DNA from 3 places in the Janthinobacterium sp. JC611 genome. Region 1 is predicted to be linked to each of the others. Evidence: predicted binding sites of a transcription regulator. Region 1 holds the regulator's gene; each other region holds the start of a gene.
What was found. The regulator sigma-54, encoded in region 1, starts transcription at its own class of promoters, with help from an activator protein. The targets are predictions, from matches to a motif close to TGGCANGNAANCTGCTTT.
Positions count from the first base shown of each region.

Region 2: the regulator sigma-54 is predicted to act here: its motif matches at 4,215-4,232, upstream of J0O65_RS08775 (TorF family putative porin).
Region 3: the regulator sigma-54 is predicted to act here: its motif matches at 4,704-4,721, upstream of J0O65_RS13615 (EDSAP-1 family PEP-CTERM protein).

Region 1 is NZ_JAFLJN010000015.1:9,616-15,507, reverse strand. Features, by position in the region: gene hprK (HPr(Ser) kinase/phosphatase) at 1-617, shown strand, start outside; gene rapZ (RNase adapter RapZ) at 766-1,629, shown strand; gene J0O65_RS11030 (enoyl-CoA hydratase/isomerase family protein) at 1,753-2,838, opposite strand; gene hpf (ribosome hibernation-promoting factor, HPF/YfiA family) at 2,972-3,331, opposite strand; gene J0O65_RS11020 (RNA polymerase factor sigma-54) at 3,401-4,879, opposite strand; gene lptB (LPS export ABC transporter ATP-binding protein) at 4,884-5,639, opposite strand; gene lptA (lipopolysaccharide transport periplasmic protein LptA) at 5,639-5,892, opposite strand, start outside.
Region 2 is NZ_JAFLJN010000009.1:258,409-264,300, forward strand. Features, by position in the region: gene gshA (glutamate--cysteine ligase) at 1-1,262, opposite strand, end outside; gene J0O65_RS08765 (ammonium transporter) at 1,467-3,005, opposite strand; gene J0O65_RS08770 (P-II family nitrogen regulator) at 3,017-3,355, opposite strand; gene J0O65_RS08775 (TorF family putative porin) at 3,367-4,134, opposite strand; gene J0O65_RS08780 (accessory factor UbiK family protein) at 4,404-4,652, shown strand; gene J0O65_RS08785 (YifB family Mg chelatase-like AAA ATPase) at 4,764-5,892, shown strand, end outside.
Region 3 is NZ_JAFLJN010000020.1:221,766-227,657, forward strand. Features, by position in the region: gene J0O65_RS13595 (TadA family conjugal transfer-associated ATPase) at 1-438, shown strand, start outside; gene J0O65_RS13600 (type II secretion system F family protein) at 451-1,428, shown strand; gene J0O65_RS13605 (type II secretion system F family protein) at 1,547-2,485, shown strand; gene J0O65_RS13610 (LytR C-terminal domain-containing protein) at 2,497-3,558, shown strand; gene J0O65_RS13615 (EDSAP-1 family PEP-CTERM protein) at 3,624-4,616, opposite strand; gene J0O65_RS13620 (hypothetical protein) at 4,828-5,202, opposite strand; gene J0O65_RS13625 (hypothetical protein) at 5,365-5,676, shown strand; gene J0O65_RS13630 (dodecin) at 5,691-5,892, opposite strand, start outside.

The DNA of each region.
Region 1 (5,892 bases):
ACGAACAAAACATTCCCCTGTTCTCCACGCCGCTGCCGGCCGCGCAAGTGATCGACTTCCTGCGCGTCTACCTGTCGAAAAAACTGGCGCAGCGCATCATCATGCATGGCGTCTTCATGGACGTGCTGGGCGTGGGCGTGCTGATCACGGGCGATTCGGGCCTGGGCAAGAGCGAGTTGGGGCTGGAGCTGATCTCGCGCAGCCACGGCCTGGTGGCCGACGACGCCGTCGAATTCTCGCGCATCGCGCCCAACATGATCGAAGGCCGCTGCCCGCCCCTGCTGCAGAACCTGCTGGAAGTGCGGGGCCTGGGCTTGCTCGACATCAAGGCCATCTTTGGCGAAACGGCCGTGCGCCGCAAGATGCGTTTGAAACTGATCGTGCACCTGGTGCGCCGCAATGCGCTGGAAGAGGAAGTCGAGCGCCTGCCTTTCCTGTTCCCCACGGAAGACGTGCTCGGCCTGCCCGTGCGCAAGGTCGTCATCCCCGTCGCCGCCGGCCGCAACATCGCCGTGCTGCTGGAAGCGGCCGTGCGCAATACGATTTTGCAACTGCGCGGCATCGACACCTTGCAAGAGTTCATGGAGCGGCAGAGATTAGCAATGAGTGGCGACTAATTACCGGGATCCGACCCGACGGGTCCGACCCCACATTGACGCCAATGGCAACAATTAAATGCAAGCAATGCGCGAACAATAATTGCAATAATTTGTAAAGCTGATTGCCTTGGGAGCAGAGCGCCGGTCTTTATTGTATGATCGGCGTATGCATATCGTCCTTATCACCGGAATATCCGGCTCCGGTAAATCCGTCGCGCTCAATGTGCTGGAAGATACCGGCTACTATTGTGTCGACAACCTGCCACCGGCCTTGTTGCCCAGCCTGGTGCAAACCCTGCTCGACGAAGGTACACCGCAACTGGCCGTCGCCGTCGATGCGCGCAGTGCCGAATCGCTGACCAGCCTGCCGCACAATGTGGCGCTGCTGCGCGACCAGGGGCACGACGTCAAGGTCATGTTCTTGACGGCCACCACGCATTCGCTGGTGGCGCGCTTCTCGGAAACGCGGCGCAGCCATCCGCTGTCGCATGAATTGCGTCCGAACCAGAATCCGGCCAGCCGCCGTACCCTGATCGAATGCATTTCGGAAGAACGCGAACGCCTGTCGACCATCGAGCAGCTGGGCCATGTGATCGACACCTCGGAACTGAGCGCAAACAAATTGCGTGCCTGGATCAAGGATATCGTCGCCTCCGAACGCGCGCCGCTGACCCTGTTCTTCGAATCGTTCGCCTTCAAGCTGGGCGTGCCGCTGGACGCCGACTTCGTCTTCGACGTGCGGGCCTTGCCGAATCCCTATTACGACCTGGCGCTGCGCCCCCTCGACGGCCGCGACGCGCCCGTGATCGCCTTCCTCGACGCGCAGCCCAGCGCGCTGGAACTGCTGGCCGACATCCGCGCCTTCATCGAGAAATGGTTGCCGTCATTTAAGTCCGACAACCGCAGCTACCTGACGGTGGCCCTCGGCTGCACGGGCGGCCAGCACCGCTCCGTGTACATGGCGGAGCGGCTGGCGCAATACTTCGGCCCCAACGAACGCGTGGTCTTGCGCCACCGCGAGCGCAGCTAGAGAACGCCAATAAAACCTACTGCGCGTCGGTATAGGTGGTCTGCGATGCTCACTGTGCGTAAAGCACAGTTCCGCTTCTCAACCACCTCTCCCTTCCGCTCGCTACGGTTTTATCCAGCGTTGTTACTTCAGATGATAAAGCGGATGCGCCTGCGCCGGCCAGACGGGCGCGAAGAAGCGCGCCACCATGGCCGCGTCGACCTCGTCCAGGCTGGCAGGGTTCCAGCGCGGCGCATTGTCCTTGTCGACCACCAGCGCGCGCACGCCCTCGAGCACTTCGCCATGTGCGAAATTGTGGCGCACCACCGTGCGCTCCATGCGCAGGCAATCGGCCACGCCCAGGTGGGCGCCCCGCTGCAGCAATTCCAGGGTCACCGACATCATCAAGGGAGAGCGCAGGCGCATGGCCGCCAGGGCCTTGGCGGCGAACGCGCCGTCGTCCTGCGCCAGCGAGGCCATGATGGCCGCCACCGAACCCGCGCCGAAATGGCGGTCCAGCGCCGCGCGCGCCGTGGCCAGGGCAGAAACGCCCGCCTCGGCCTGGAACGGCGCCGCCAGCGCCTTGATGGCCACCGGCAAGGCCTCGCCCGGCGTCGATTCGAACAGGGCCAGCAGCGCCCCCATCTGCGCCTCGGGCAGGTAGACATCGGCCAGGCCCGTGTACAGGGCATCGGCCGCGTTGATCGTCAAACCCGTCAAGCCCAGGTACAGGCCCAGCTGACCGGCCAGGCGGGACAGGAAATAACTGCCGCCCACGTCGGGAAACAGGCCGATATTGACTTCCGGCATGGCCATGCGCGTGCGGCCCGTGACGATGCGCAAGCGGTTGCCGGGCCCAGCTTGCGCCACGCCCATGCCGCCGCCCATCACCACGCCATCCATCACGGCGATATACGGTTTCGGGTAAAAATGAATTAAATGATTTAAAGCATATTCTTCCGTGAAGAAATCTTCCAGCAAGGCGCTGCCGCCTTGCGGCGTGGCCCGGCCCGCATCGTAAAAGAAGCGGATGTCGCCGCCGGCGCACAGGGCCTTGTCGCTGCTGGAGCGGATGACGACGGCGTCCACCTGCGGATCGTCGCGCCAGGCCAGCAGGGCCGCGCTGAGGGTGCGCACCATGTCCAGCGACAGGGAATTCAAGGCTTTGGGACGGTCGAGCACGATGTGCCCGGTGCGGTGGCGGATGGAGGTCTGGACGAAGTCGCTCATGGCAGGCAGGAAAGAAGTGAAAGTGCAAACATTCTAGCGCCTGCGCGGGGAACATTGCGTTCCGCTGGGCGCAAAAAAGGGCGCAAGATGTGCGCCCTTAGTTGATCACAGCCAGTTGAAAGTCGCGGCCCGCTCAGGCGGCGGCGAATTCTTCTTCCGAGCTGTCTGGCAGATGCTTGATCGCCTCTTTACCGTGCCCTTGCACTTTGGTTTTGTACTTCATCACTTGCCTGTCCAGCTTGTCGATCAGGGTATCGATGGCGGCATACAGGTCGTGCGCCAAGCTTTCTACATAGACAGTTTTGCCACTCAGACGCAGGTTGACTTCGGCCTTTTGACGTTTTTCTTTCTCTTTGAGGTTATCCACGGTCAGAATCACGGCGATATCGATGACTTGATCGAAATGACGTTTCACGCGCTCCAGTTTCGTTTGTACGTATTCACGGATGGCTGGTGTCACTTCGAGATGATGTCCGCTGATGGTGAGATTCATACACACTCCTAAAGATGATCGGGTTCGTGCGGTCCATCGTATCCGGCCCGCAGAGGAACCGAAAAAAACTTACAAACACTTACGCAGGCTCACTGGCGGAATTTTTAATGCTTCCCGGTATTTGGCAACAGTACGTCGCGCAATCACCATGCCTTGTTCCCCCAGCATGTCCGCAATCTTACTGTCGGATAAAGGATTTTTAGGGTCTTCTGCTCCTGTCAGTTGCACGATCAATGCCCGTATCGCCGTCGATGACGCTTCGCCCCCCGCTTCGGTGGCGACGTGGCTACCAAAGAAATATTTCAACTCGAACATGCCGTGCGGGGTCAGCATGTACTTTTGAGTTGTTACCCGCGAGATAGTACTCTCGTGTAAACCCAGTGTATCAGCTATTTCACGGAGCACAAGGGGACGCATGGCAACGGCCCCATGCGAGAAAAAGTTCTTTTGTCTTTCTACTATCGCCTGCGCCACGCGCAGGATCGTGTCGAAGCGCTGGCGCATGTTCTTGATCAGCCACTTGGCTTCCTGCAACTGCGCGCCCATGGCGCCCTCGCCCTTGCCCTGCTTGAGCAGGTTGGCGTACATGGCGTTGACGCGCAGGCGCGGCATGACGTCGTTGTTCAGGGTCACTTGCCAGCCATTGCGCGCGCGCTTGACGACGACGTCAGGCACCACGTAATCGGACACGTCCGAGGCGAATACGGCGCCCGGATGCGGATTGCACTGGCGAATCACCGTCTGCGCCTCGCGCAAGTCTTCATCGTCGCAATCGAGGGCTTTTTTCAGCTTGTTGAAGTCGCGCTGGGCAAACCAGGCCAGGTGCTTTTCCACGATGACGAGGGCCATGCGCCGCGTCACCATGGCAACGTGCGGCAAGCGCTTGATTTGCAGGGCCAGGCATTCGGACGCATTGCGCGCGCCCACGCCGGGCGGATCGAAACTTTGCAGTAGCGACAAGGCCGTGCGCATCTCGTCGGCGTCGATTTCCAGCTCTTCCGGCAGGCGCGCCAGGATGTCGTCGAGCGACTCTTCCAGGTAGCCATTGTCGTCGAGCGCATCGATGATCAGCTCGACCAGCGCGCGGTCGCGCAATTCGAGCACCGTCACGCGCATCTGCTCCATCAGGTGCTCGCGCAGGGTGCAGTGATGGGCCTCCAGTTGCGGGCGCGAATCTTCGTCGTCGGGCGCCTTGCCCCGGCTCGCCTCGCTCCAGTCGCTGTCGCCGCCGTCCGCAGCGGCCGGGCCGTCACCGGCCTCGCCGTCAAACGCCTCCGCTTCGGCCGGCGCCGCGGGCGCCTCCTGGCCTGGCGGCTGGGGCGGCGCTTCGGCCGGCGCGGCCGTGGAACTCAAGGCCCCGTCGGACAGCAGGCGCAGCGAACGGTCGAGCGGATCGTCGAGGCGTTCGAGCAAGGGATTGTCCGTCAGCAATTGCTCCAACTCCTGGTGCAATTCCAGGGTAGACAATTGCAACAGGCGTATCGATTGCTGCAACTGCGGCGTCAGTGCCAGGTGCTGCGAAGTGCGCAGCTGCAATGATTGTTTCATTGGCTTACATGCGGAAGTGTTCGCCCAGATAGACCCGGCGTACCGACTCGTTCGCGATGATGTCGTCGGGGCGTCCCGACGCCAGTACCGAGCCCTGGTTGATGATGTAGGCACGGTCGCAAATACCCAGCGTCTCGCGCACATTATGATCGGTGATCAGCACGCCGATATTGCGCTCCTTCAAGAAGCGCACGATGCGCTGGATCTCGATCACGGCGATCGGATCGACGCCGGCGAACGGTTCGTCGAGCAGCACGAAACGGGGATCGGTGGCCAGCGCGCGGGCGATTTCCACGCGGCGCCGCTCGCCGCCGGACAGCGACAGGGCCTGGTTCTCGCGCAGCTTTTCAATCTGCAAGTCGGCCAGCAGTTTATCCAGGCGCTCATCGATCTCGGCCTTCGTCAACGGTCGGCCTTCGACGGTCTGGATTTCCAGCACGGCGCGGATATTGTCTTCCACCGTCAGCTTGCGGAAGACGGACGCTTCCTGCGGCAGGTAGGACAGGCCCATCTGCGCGCGGCGGTGGATCGGCAGGCTGGAAATGTCCACGCCGCTGATGTCGATGCTGCCGCCGTCCGACGGCACCAGGCCGACGATCATGTAGAACGAGGTGGTCTTGCCGGCGCCGTTCGGGCCCAGCAAGCCCACCACTTCGCCGCATTCGACTTGCAGCGAGACATCATGCACGACTTGGCGCTTGCCATAGGTTTTTTGCAGCCCGCGAACGATCAGGGTGCTGCCGCAACGAGTATTGTCCATTATTTCTTTCCTGGCGCAGGCGTGGCCGGCGCTTTCTCCGCCGCCGGCGCCTTGGTCTTCGGCTGGATCACCATGCGCACGCTGCCGCCATCGGCGGTGCTGGTGCCGCTGTCGGAATTTTCCATCGCAAACACTTCCTTGCGGCTGTCATACGAGATGAAGGCGCCATTGGCCACGTCGGTCACTTTCGTGCCTTCCAGGCGCGTCAGCTTGGCTTTGGAAAACAGTTTCACCACTTCCGTCTTGTTGTCGT
Region 2 (5,892 bases), on a different contig from region 1:
TCCAGCGACGCGGCCAGCAAGGCCAGGCGCGCCACCACGCCATACACATAGAAGCGGTTCGGCGCGGCCGTGCCCGGCTTGGCCTTCAAGTCCGGCACCGCATGCTGCTGGGCAAACGCCAGCGGCACGTACTGCGAACCGGGCGCGTTCAGGTTCTGGTCCACGCCCCGTTCCGCGTGCACGCGGTAGAAACCGCCCACCACATAGCGGTCGATCATGTAGACGACAGGCTCGGCCACGGCATCCTTGATGCTCTCAAAGGTCGGCACGCCTTCCTGGATGATGACGTCGGTGACAACTTTACCATCCTTGACGATGGACATCTTGTCGCGCTGCTTGCGCGACAGGTCGCGCACTTCGCTGGCGTCGCGCACCGTCATGATGCCCGTGCCGTACGTACCCGCATCGGGCTTGACGATGACGAAGGGCTTTTCCTTGATGCCGTATTCCTTGTATTTCTTGCGGATCTTGGCCAGCAGCACGTCGACGCTGGCGGCCAGCGCGTCTTCGCCCTCGCCTTCCTGGAAGTTCACGTCGCTGCACTTGGCGTGGAAGGGGTTGAGCATCCACGGATCGACGTCGATCATCTTGCCGAATTTTTTCACCACTTCATCGTAGGCCGTGTAGTGGTTGCTCTTGCGGCGCAAGGCCCAGCCCGCATGCAGGGGCGGCAGCAGGCTTTGCTCATGGATGTTTTGCAGGATGTCGGGGATGCCGTCCGACAAGTCATTATTCAGCAAAATCGTGCACGGATCGAAATCCTTCAAGCCCAGGCGACGGCCATTGTTCAGGCGCACGAGGGGCTCGATGACGAGCATGTTGCCATCTGGCAACGCCAACGGTGTCGGCTGGGTGATCTCGGGCGACCACGAGCCGAAGCGCACGTGCAGCCCCGTCTGGCGGAAGATCTGCATCAGGCGCGCCACGTTCTGCAGGTATTGCGGCGTGGTGTTGTGCAATTCCGGCACGATCAGCAGGTTGCGGGCGTCCGGGCAATACTTGTCGATGGCGGCCATGGCCGCCTGCACGGACAAGGGCAGCATTTCCGTGGCCAGGTTATGGAAACCGCCAGGGAACAGATTGGTATCGACGGGCGCCAGCTTGTAGCCGGCGTTACGCAAGTCTACCGAGCAATAGAAGGGCGGCGTGTGCTCTTGCCACTCCATGCGAAACCAGCGCTCAATGGCCGGCGTCGCGGCCAGAATCTTTTTTTCGAGGTCGAGCAGCGGTCCGGTCAGGGCCGTGACGAGATGGGGAACCATAGTTACATCCTTAAATTATGTGCAGTATTCAAAAAAGCACACAGAACTGCCGACTATATTACCGTGTAAGTAGCCCAAATCGGGGCAAAACCCTTGTTTTAAAGACCTTTTCCATTCCCACAACGAAAAAAAGGCGCCTCGATGAGGCGCCTTTTCCAGCCGGGCATGCCACGCCGGGGCGCTGGCATGCCAGACAATTGCTATTTAGCCATGATACGCCTGCTCGCCGTGGCTGGTGATATCGAGGCCTTCACGCTCTTCTTCTTCCGGTACGCGCAGGCCGATGACGATGTCGACCAGTTTATAGGCGACGACGGAGACCAGGGCCGACCAGAGGATGGTGGTGCCGACCGCTTGCGCCTGCACCCACACCTGGTGGCCGATCGAATACGGATCCGCCGACATCTTGTTGGTGACATAGTCGAAGATGCCCTGGCCGCCCAATTGTGGTGCAGCAAACACACCCGTCAACAAGGCGCCGAGGATACCGCCCACGCCATGCACGCCAAACACGTCGAGCGAATCGTCGGCGCCGATCAGGCGTTTCAAGCCATTCACGCCCCACAGGCAGACGATGCCGGCAAGCAAGCCGATGACCAGGCCGCCCATCGGGCCGACGAAACCGGCCGCCGGGGTGATCGCCACCAGGCCTGCCACGGCGCCGGACGCGCCGCCGAGCATGGATGGCTTGCCTTTGCTGATCCATTCGCCAAACACCCACGACAGGGTCGCGGCGGCGGTCGCCAGCAAGGTGTTGACGAAGGCTAGGGCAGCCACGTCGCCCGCTTCCAGCGAGGAACCGGCATTGAAACCGAACCAGCCCACCCACAGCAAGGATGCGCCTATCATGGTCATCGTCAGCGAGTGCGGCGCCATCGATTCGCGGCCGTAGCCGACGCGCTTGCCGATCATGATGGCGCCCACCAGGCCGGCGACGGCGGCGTTGATGTGCACCACGGTGCCGCCGGCGAAGTCCAGCGCGCCTTTTTGCCAGATCCAGCCAGCCTTCAAGGCTTCGCTGGCCGAGGTGGCGGCATTGGTGATCAGGTCAGGACCGGTCCAGAACCACACCATGTGGGCCGCTGGCAGGTAGGCGAACGTGAACCACAGCACGACGAAGGCCAGCACGGCGGCAAACTTGGCGCGCTCGGCAAAGGCGCCGACGATCAGCGCGCAGGTGATGGCGGCAAACGTGCCCTGGAAAGCGACGAAGACGAACTCGGGAATGACGACGCCCTTGCTGAAGGTGGCGGCGGCGGCAAACGTGCCCTTGGCCGGGTCCCAGATACCGTTCAGGAACAGGCGATCGAAGCCACCGAAGAAGGCGGTTTTTTCCGTGAAGGCGATCGAGTAGCCATAAATACACCACAGCACGATCACCAGCGCGAACACCATGAACACTTGCATCAGCACCGACAGCATGTTCTTCGAGCGCACCAGGCCACCGTAGAACAGGGCCAGGCCGGGAATCGTCATCAAGATCACCAGCAAGGTGCTGATCATCATGAAACTGGTGTCGCCCTTGTTGGCGACGGGTGCGGCGGCTGGCGCGGCAGCGGCCGGAGCCGGCGCGGCGGCGGCCGGGGCCGCAGCGTCAGCAACCGGCGTGACGGCAGGGGCGGCGACGGCCGTGGTCGTGGCCGCCTCCGTCTTGGCGGGCGCATCGGCAAAGCTCGGCGTGGCAAGGCCAAACGCACACAGGCAGGCTATCCCGGCTAGCAATTTTGTTATATTTTTATGCATCAATATTCCCCTTAGAGCGCTTCGTTGCCGGTTTCACCGGTACGGATGCGGATGACCTGTTCCAGGTTGTAGACGAAAATCTTGCCATCACCGATTTTACCGGTACGCGCGGCACCTTCAATCGCTTCGATGGCCTGGTCGACAATGGCGTCATCGACGGCCGCTTCAATCTTGGTTTTTGGCAAGAAATCAACGACATACTCGGCACCACGGTAGAGTTCCGTGTGACCTTTCTGGCGGCCAAAACCTTTCACTTCCGTGACGGTAATGCCTTGCACATTGATAGCCGACAAAGCTTCGCGTACTTCGTCCAGTTTGAACGGTTTAATGATCGCAGTAATCATTTTCATGGCAGTCTCGCTTAAAAGGTTTTGGACACGGTCAGCACGAGACCGGATTTCGCCAGATTCTTGCCGTTCGGTGCCAGCGACGTGATGTTGGCCTTCACGGCAGCAAGGGAAACGGTCGCCATGCCGAAATCCTTGGTCACGCCGATCTTGACATCGTTATAGCTGAGGGCATCGTTGTGCTCGACTTTCTGGCGCCCCACGTGCACGTTCATGATGTAACCGTCGATCAGGTCGAAGTTGCCCCCCACGTCAAGGTAGCCGCTGTTCTTGCTGTCGGCGACGCCGAACAGATTGGTGGTCGAATGCGAGTACTTGATGTACAGCGGGCCGTAGCCGAGCTGGCCGTACAGCTCGAAGGTGTTGGCATTGGTGCTCAGCCCATTCGAGGGATAGAAATAGTACAGGCCGCCCACGTCATAGGTAAAATCCTTGCTGATCTCGCCCCGCTTGCCGCCGTAGATATCCCATTCCAGACTGGTATCGCCACCGCCATCCTTGATCCATTTAATGCTCGACAGCCAGGTGCCCACATACAGGCCCGTCGGGCTATGCGTATAGTCGGCACCGCCGCTGATGGCCGGGTTCAAACGGCTTTGCGAGATGCCGCGGTAACGGTAATCGCTGGTCAGCGCCACGTTGTAGCTCACCACATGGTCGGGTACAGCCTCGGCCGCAGCGGGCGCCGCTGCTGCATCCTGGGCCATGGCGCTACCGCACAAGGCGGCCATGGCCAACGTCAATGCGGCTGCTAAAGTCATGTTCTTGGACAGATTCTTCATGGCGATTCCCTTTTATTGAACTTTTAAAGCGGTTGAGGTTTAAAATCTTGGCTGGAGATCACAAAGCGTTCATCCTTTCTTTAGCAGAATACGTGCCAGCTCTCTTGCCACCTTGACAGGGGCGTTTCCGGCCACACATACCCTGCAAGCCCCTGGACATGCGGGTATTGGCGGCTAAAGCAGCATGAAGCGCCCAGTTTCGCACCAGATTAACGCCGCTGTGCACCGCAATGGTGCGATGCACAGGCCGCACCATAAAAGGACTGACCATGGACATGAATACCTTCTTCAACGACTTGCAGGGCAAGATCCATCAAGCCATCGAAAACTCGCCGGCCAAGGATATCGAGAAAAACGTAAAATCGATGATGACCCAGGGCTTCGCCCGCCTCGATCTCGTCACGCGCGAGGAATTCGATATCCAGGCGCAAGTGCTGGCCAAGACCCGCGCCAAACTGGACGCACTGGAATTGCGCCTGATCGAGCTGGAAACGCGCCTGAACGATTCGAAGACCTGAGGTGCCGCCAGCCAGGCTCCGTTATTGACGGCCTTGCTGGCATAGCGCAAGCCTGATGGCGTTGCACGCGCTAGACTGATCCTGCCCGCGCCCGCGGTGCAGGGGAGTCTGATGAGTCTGGCCGTCCTGAAAAGCCGCGCCCTGGCCGGCATGGAGGCGCCAGAGGTAAGCGTCGAAGTCCACCTTGCCAATGGCTTGCCCTCGTTTACGATAGTCGGCCTGCCGGATACGGAAGTGAAGGAATCGCGCGACCGCGTCCGTGCCGCGCTGCAAAACTGCGGCTTCGAGATGCCGGCGCGGCGCATCACGGCCAACCTGGCGCCGGCCGACCTGCCCAAGGAATCGGGCCGCTTCGACTTGCCCATTGCGCTGGGCATCCTGGCCGCCTCCGGCCAGTTGGCGGGCGACCAATTACACCGCTATGAATTCGCGGGTGAGCTGTCGCTGTCGGGCCAGCTGCGCCCCATCCGTGGCGCCCTGGCCATGACCTTTGCCATGCAGCGCAGCCAGTCGGGCGCGCCACGCGCCTTCATCCTGCCGCAGGCGAACGCGGACGAGGCCGCTCTCGTCAGCGATGCCTGCATCTATCCCGCCCGCAGCCTGCTCGAGGTCTGCGCGCATTTTGCCCCGCACGCCAGCCACACTGCCCTGCAACGCCACCAACCCGTGCTGGCAGCGCACGCTTTTCCCTATCCCGACTTTGCCGACGTGCAAGGGCAGCAGCAGGCGCGGCGCGCACTGGAAGTGGCGGCGGCGGGCGGTCATAACGTCCTGATGGTGGGGCCGCCGGGCGCAGGCAAGACCATGCTGGCCAGCCGCTTCCCCGGCGTGCTGCCGCCCATGAGCGATGAAGAGGCGCTGGAATCGGCTGCCGTGCATTCGCTGGGCGGGCACTTCAAGGTGGAACACTGGAAACGGCGGCCCTATCGCGCCCCGCACCAGACGGCGTCCGGCGTGGCCCTGGTGGGTGGCGGCAATGTGCCGCGCCCGGGAGAAATCTCGCTGGCACACTGCGGCGTGCTGTTTCTTGATGAAATCGCCGAATTCCAGCGCCGGGTGCTCGATGTGCTGCGCCAGCCCATGGAATCGGGCGTCATCAGCATTTCGCGCGCGGCCCGCCAGGCTGAGTTTCCTGCACGCTTTCAATTGATCGCCGCCATGAATCCCTGCCCGTGCGGCTATCTGGGCCACGCTTCCGGCCGTTGCCGCTGCACGCCGGACGCCGTGCTGCGTTATCACA
Region 3 (5,892 bases), on a different contig from region 1:
GTGCGCGGCGCCGAGGCGCTCGACATGCTGCAGGCGATGAACACGGGCCATGAAGGTTCGCTGGCGACCATCCACTCGAACACGGCGCGCGACGCGCTGGCGCGGCTGGAAAACATGGTCGGCATGGCCAGCGTGAACCTGACGCCGCGCGCCACGCGCCAGCAGATCTGTTCGGCCGTGACGGTGGTGATGCAAGTGTCGCGCCTGACGGATGGCGCGCGCAAGCTGGTCAGCCTGCAGGAAGTGACGGGCATGGAGGGCGACATCATCGCCATGCATGAAATCTTCCGCTTCGAGCAGACGGGCGTCGATGCCGACGGCAAGGTGCTGGGCCATTTTTGCGCCACGGGCGTGCGGCCCCGTTTCACGGAACGCTTGCGCATGTTCGGCGCGCCGGTGCCGGACACGGTCTTCGACCCGGATCGAATTTATGAGTAAGGGGGAGGAATCATGGACCTGGTGTTCTACGGCTTTGCCGTGCTGCTGTTCGCCGCCTGCATCCTGATGGTGGAAGGCGCCTGGCTGTGGTGGGCGGGCACGCACGGCAGCGCGGCGCGGCGCATCAACCGGCGCCTGCGGCTGATGGCGGCGCGCGGCGAGGCGGGCGGCGAGCGGGTTTCCATCCTCAAGCAGCGCCGCTATGCGCGTGCGCCCGGCCTGGAGCGCTGGCTGCGGCGCGTGCCGCAGGCGGCCAAGCTCGACCACCTGCTGCTGCAATCGGGCTTGTCGTGGTCGGTGGCGCAATTGCTGGGCGGCGCGGGCGGCCTGCTGCTGGCGGCGCTGCTGTGGCTGGCCATCTGGCCCATGCCGCTGCCGGGCGCCTTGCTGCTGCTGGGCGTGGCGGGCGGCGGACCATGGATGGTGGTGCTGCGCGCGCGCGCGGCGCGGCTGAAAAAGATCGAGGCGCAACTGCCGGAAGCGGCCGATTTCCTGGCCCGCGCGCTGCGCGCCGGGCACTCGTTTTCGAATGTGCTGCAGATGGTGGGCGATGAACTCAATGAACCGATCAGCGGCGAATTCAAGATGGCGCACGAAGAGATCAATTACGGCGTGCCGATGAACGAGGCGCTGCAAAACCTGGCCGCGCGCATTCCGCTGACGGACTTGCGCTACCTCGTCATCGCCGTGCTGGTGCAGCGCGAATCGGGCGGGAACCTGGCCGAAGTGCTGGTCAGCATCGCGCGCATCATCCGCGCCCGCTTGAAATTGCTGGGGCAGGTGCGCGTGCTGTCGGCCGAGGGGCGCATGTCGGCCTGGGTGCTGGGGCTGATGCCGGTGGTGATGATCGGCGTCATGGCGCTGGTCAACCCGCAATACATCCGCCTGCTGTGGACCGATCCCAGCGGCATCAAACTGCTGTGGTACGCGGCCGGCATGGTAGCGCTGGGCGTGGTCTGGATGCGCAACGTCATCCGCATCCGCATCTAAGAGATCGCCTGAAAAAAGTCCATGGCGTTGTTGCGTCGCCTTGTCGTACTGTCGTACTGCTTTCGGCGACACGCCTAGCCCTGAACGTTTTGTCAGTCGATCAATCGGAGGAAACGCCATGACTGGCCCGCAACTGCTGTTTTTGTTGATCGTCTTCGCCGTGGTGGTGGCGCTGGCCCTGCTGGCGTGGCTGATCTTCTTTCCCGGCGCCTTGCGCCAGCGCCTGTTCGGTACCATGGCGCCGGCCGCCAGCGAGGCGGTGTCCGACACTGGCTGGGTGGAGCGCGTGGCGCGCGTGGCGCAGCCGTTCAGCAAGCTGTCGCTGCCGGAAGAGGGCTGGGAACGCTCGCCGCTGCGCACGCGCTTCATGAACGCGGGCTGGCGCCAGGCGAGCGCGCCGGCCCTGTACTTTGCCGCGAAAACCGTGCTGGCCCTGCTGTTCCCCACCGTGCTGGGCCTGTATGCGGCCAGCGCCATGGCGGCGCAGTTGCGCAGCGTGCTGCTGTTGCTGCTGTGCGTCAGCGCCACCGTCGGCTATTACCTGCCGAACCTGGTGCTGGCCAGCACGGCCAAGCGGCGCCAGCGCGACATCTTCGAAAACATCCCCGACGCGCTCGACTTGCTGACCGTGTGCGTGGAAGCGGGCCTGAGCCTGGAGCGCGCGCTGGTGAAGGTGTCGGGCGAGATCCACATCAAGAGCGTGGTGCTGGCGCAGGAATTGCAACTGGTGCTGATGGAAATGCGCGCCGGTTTTTCCAAGGAAAAGGCGCTGCGCAACCTGGCCCTGCGCAGCGGCGTGGAAGATGTCGATACCCTCGTCGCCATGCTGATTCAATCGGAACGCTTCGGCACCAGCATGGGCGATTCGCTGCGCGTGCATTCGGAAAACCTGCGCGGCAAGCGCAGCCTGCTGGCCGAGGAGGCGGCAGCGAAGATCGCCCTGAAACTGCTGTTCCCGCTGATCTTTTGCGTCTTTCCCACCCTGATGCTGGTGCTCATGGGGCCGGCCGTGATCGAAGTCTATCGCGTGCTCGTGCCGGCCATGGCCAGCCGCTGAAAGGAGTCACCATGCGCTTGACGATTTCCCGCCTGGCCGCCGCCTGCGCCTGCCTGGGCCTGGCAGCCTGTACCACGCAGCCGGCCCACGCGCCGGTGCCGGCGTGGCCCGACGCCGATGCCGCCTACGCGGCGGGGCGTCAGCATTTCGAGCGGGGCGACCTGCCCGCCGCGCAAGCGGCCTATGAGCAAGCCCTGCGCACCGCGCCGCGCCACGTGAACGCGCGCAACGGCCTGGCCGTGCTGCACGCGCAGCGGGGCGAACATGACGCGGCGATCGCCCATTGGCTGGCCCTGACGCGGGAAGCCAGTGCGCCGCAGCCGCGGCAGGCATATCTGTTCAGCAATCTCGGTCACGCCTATGCCCTGAGCGGGCGCGATGCGCAAGCCTTGTCCGCGCTGGAACAGGCGTGTCTGCTGGACCCGCTCAATGCGCTGGCCTGGCAGCACCTGGCGCAAGTGCTCGAACGGCTGGGACAGCACGCGCGCGCGGCCGTCATGCGGCGCCAGGCGCAGAGCCTGCAGGAACACGACCTGCGGCGCGACCTGGCCGTCTTGCGCGACGAGGCGCCGCCGCAGAGTGTGCCCGTGGCCGTGCCGCGGCAGGATGCGCCCGCCATGGCGCGCATCGAGATCACGCAGAGCGACGGCATGGCCCGCTTGCAGCGCGTGCCGGCGGCCGCGGCCGTGGCGGAGCGCTCCATGCCGGCCGCTGCCGTGCCTCGTCCGCGCCTGGAAATTGTGAACGGCAACGGCGTGCCTGGCCTGGCCGCCGCGCTGGCGCGCAGCCTGGCTGCTGTTCCCGTGCAGGTGGTGCGCCTGGCCAATGAAACCAGCTTCCAGGTGGCGCGCACGCGCGTCGAATACCGGCCCGCGCAGGAGCAGGCGGCGCGCCAGCTGGCCCGCCAGTTGGGGCTGCAGGTGCAAAGCCAGGTGCGGACCCAGGCCGCCGATTGCCCAGCCAGCGAGCTGCGCCTGGTACTGGGACGCGATCTGAGCGATCCGGCCATGCTGCACCGCTATTATCTGCAGCAACTGCAACTGGCGCGCGAGGCGCTGGCACGGCTCGGTTAAAACGCCTCCGCCGGCATGAAAAAACGCGGCGCCTTGGCGGGCGCCGCGTTTTTTCATGCAGCTGATTATGTCGACTGGCGGCGGCGCGTGAAAGCCAGGGCCGCCAGTCCCAGTCCCAGCAGGAACAGCGTGCCAGGCACCGGCACGGCCGGAGGATCGATGACGACGATATCGGTGCGCGTGGACTTGGAAAAGTTCAAGGTGTAGCTGCCGGCGGGCAGGGCGAAATTCGAGGTCAGGGAAAACATCGCGAAGTCATTCGTGAAGGCGCGCCCGGTGGCCGGGTCGTTGGTGCCGCTCGTCATGTTCAGGCTGAACGGATCGAGGCTGCCGACCGTATGGTTGCCGTTGACGTCGCTGCCATTGTTGGCGTCGCCATCGGGCGCGAACTGGAAGATCACGCCATCGGCATTCGCATGCGACAGGCAGCCGGCGGGGCTGGCGCTGTTGCAGGAGATATTGAAGATATCCATGATCGACACGTTCGACTTGTCGCCCATGGTCGTCACGCTGGTGCGCAGGTCGCGCCGTCCCATGAAGCTGAAAGTGATGAAGCCGGCGCTCGACAGCGTCAGGTTGACGGAGCCGGTGAGGGTGTCGCCGGCCGTGGCCGTGGCGGCGCCGATCGTGTTGCGCTGTGCTTCCGCCACGGCGCTCACGGTGGCGCCGGTGCCATTGAGCATATTGCCGAAGGCGTGCGCATCGCCGCGCGCGAATTCCAGCGTGGAACTGGGACTGGGGGCGTAGTGATTTTGCGGCAAGCCGCCGCAGCCGCCGCCCGAACACACTTGTGGCACGTCGGCGTTGGCGGCCGGGCCCGTATTGACGGCGCGCGGATTGACGGCCACGCCGCCTTGGAAAAAGGCGCTGTCGCTGGCATTGCGGTTGGCGCCGGCCAGCGACAGCGCGCCGGCGCTGGTGGTGATGCGGAAATTGTTCAACTCGTTGACGGCCAGGCCGTACGCGCCGGCCTGCGCCTGGCCGCTGGCCAGCAGGCTTGCCGCCGCCAGTGCGCCCAGCCAGCCCAGGGTCTTGCTTCGTGTGTGATTGACGTTCATCGCAGCCTCTTATCGTAGTCAGTCTCGGAAAATCCGGGGGATCAAGAATCCAGAATGACTTGCCTGGATTCATCTCGTAGACTGTGATAAGCAGTTTGCATGCCACACAAAAAAATTCAATCGAATCAACAGCTTACATAAAGCGGACTGAGTTTTCGGACGCCAGGTGTAAGAAAGGCCGACGCCGCTTGGCGGGCGCCGCCGGCCAGCCTCAGGTGCCCCGGTGATAGCCCAGGTGGCCGCCCGAATTGCGCGCGCAACCGCAACCGATGCGCGCCACTTCCTCGCCTTCCGTCAATTTCCAGTTGGTAATCGTCGTGTGTTGCCAGTCGATGTCGCTTTTCTTGACAGGTTTCACCGTCAGCGTGCGTTGCTCGACGTCCGTGTATTCCATCAGTTCCTCGTCGTCGGCGATGTCGAAATGGCGGTGGATCAGGGAAATGCCGAAACGGTCGAGCGCACCATAGCGTTGCAGCACGTCGCGCAGTTCGCGGAAGCAGGCGAGATCGTCGGGCAGCAGCGGATCGACGGCGGAAATATCGGCAACGGGCTGCCATTGCATGGCGTGGATGTTCAGGCTGTGCATGATAGGCTCCTGTGCCCCAGGATGATAGGCCCAGGCTGCCAGAGGGGCGCCGGCACGCCTGGCGAAATGCTCATCGTCGCCGCAAAAACGCTGTGGCGCTTGCGCCATATCAAAGGTGCGGCACATCGTATCTGGTCCGATCATTGCCCGGTAAAATAGGCCATGGCAAACAAAACCCCCACCTTCCCCGGCGCGCGCACGGGCCGCGGCCTGGTCCTGGCCGTGCTGCTGTCGAACCGCGACCAGTCCGGCGCCGAACCGCTGCAAGGCCGCGTCTCGCTGGCCGCCATCGTCAAGGCATTGAAACGCAAATATCACTGGCCGATCGAGACGCACAGTTTTCCAGCCAACACGCAGGACGGCCGCGCCAGCTGGGCGACCGTCTACAGCTTGCCGGACAAGGTGATTCAGGCCGCGCTGGACAACGGCGGCCGGGAGTGGCTGGAGAGCCGGGCAGTGCCTGGGCGGCGGTGAGTTGCCGACCTGCCCTATTCGAGCCGGAAGCCGACCTTGAGCGTGACCTGGAAGTGCGCCACCTTGCCATCGACGATATGCCCGCGCGATTCCGTCACTGCATACCAGTCCATGTGCTTGACCGTCAGCGCCGCCTTGGCAATGGCATCGCGTATCGCCTGATCGCTGCTCTCCGTCGACGTGCCGACCAGCTCGATCAACTTGTATGTGTGTGCG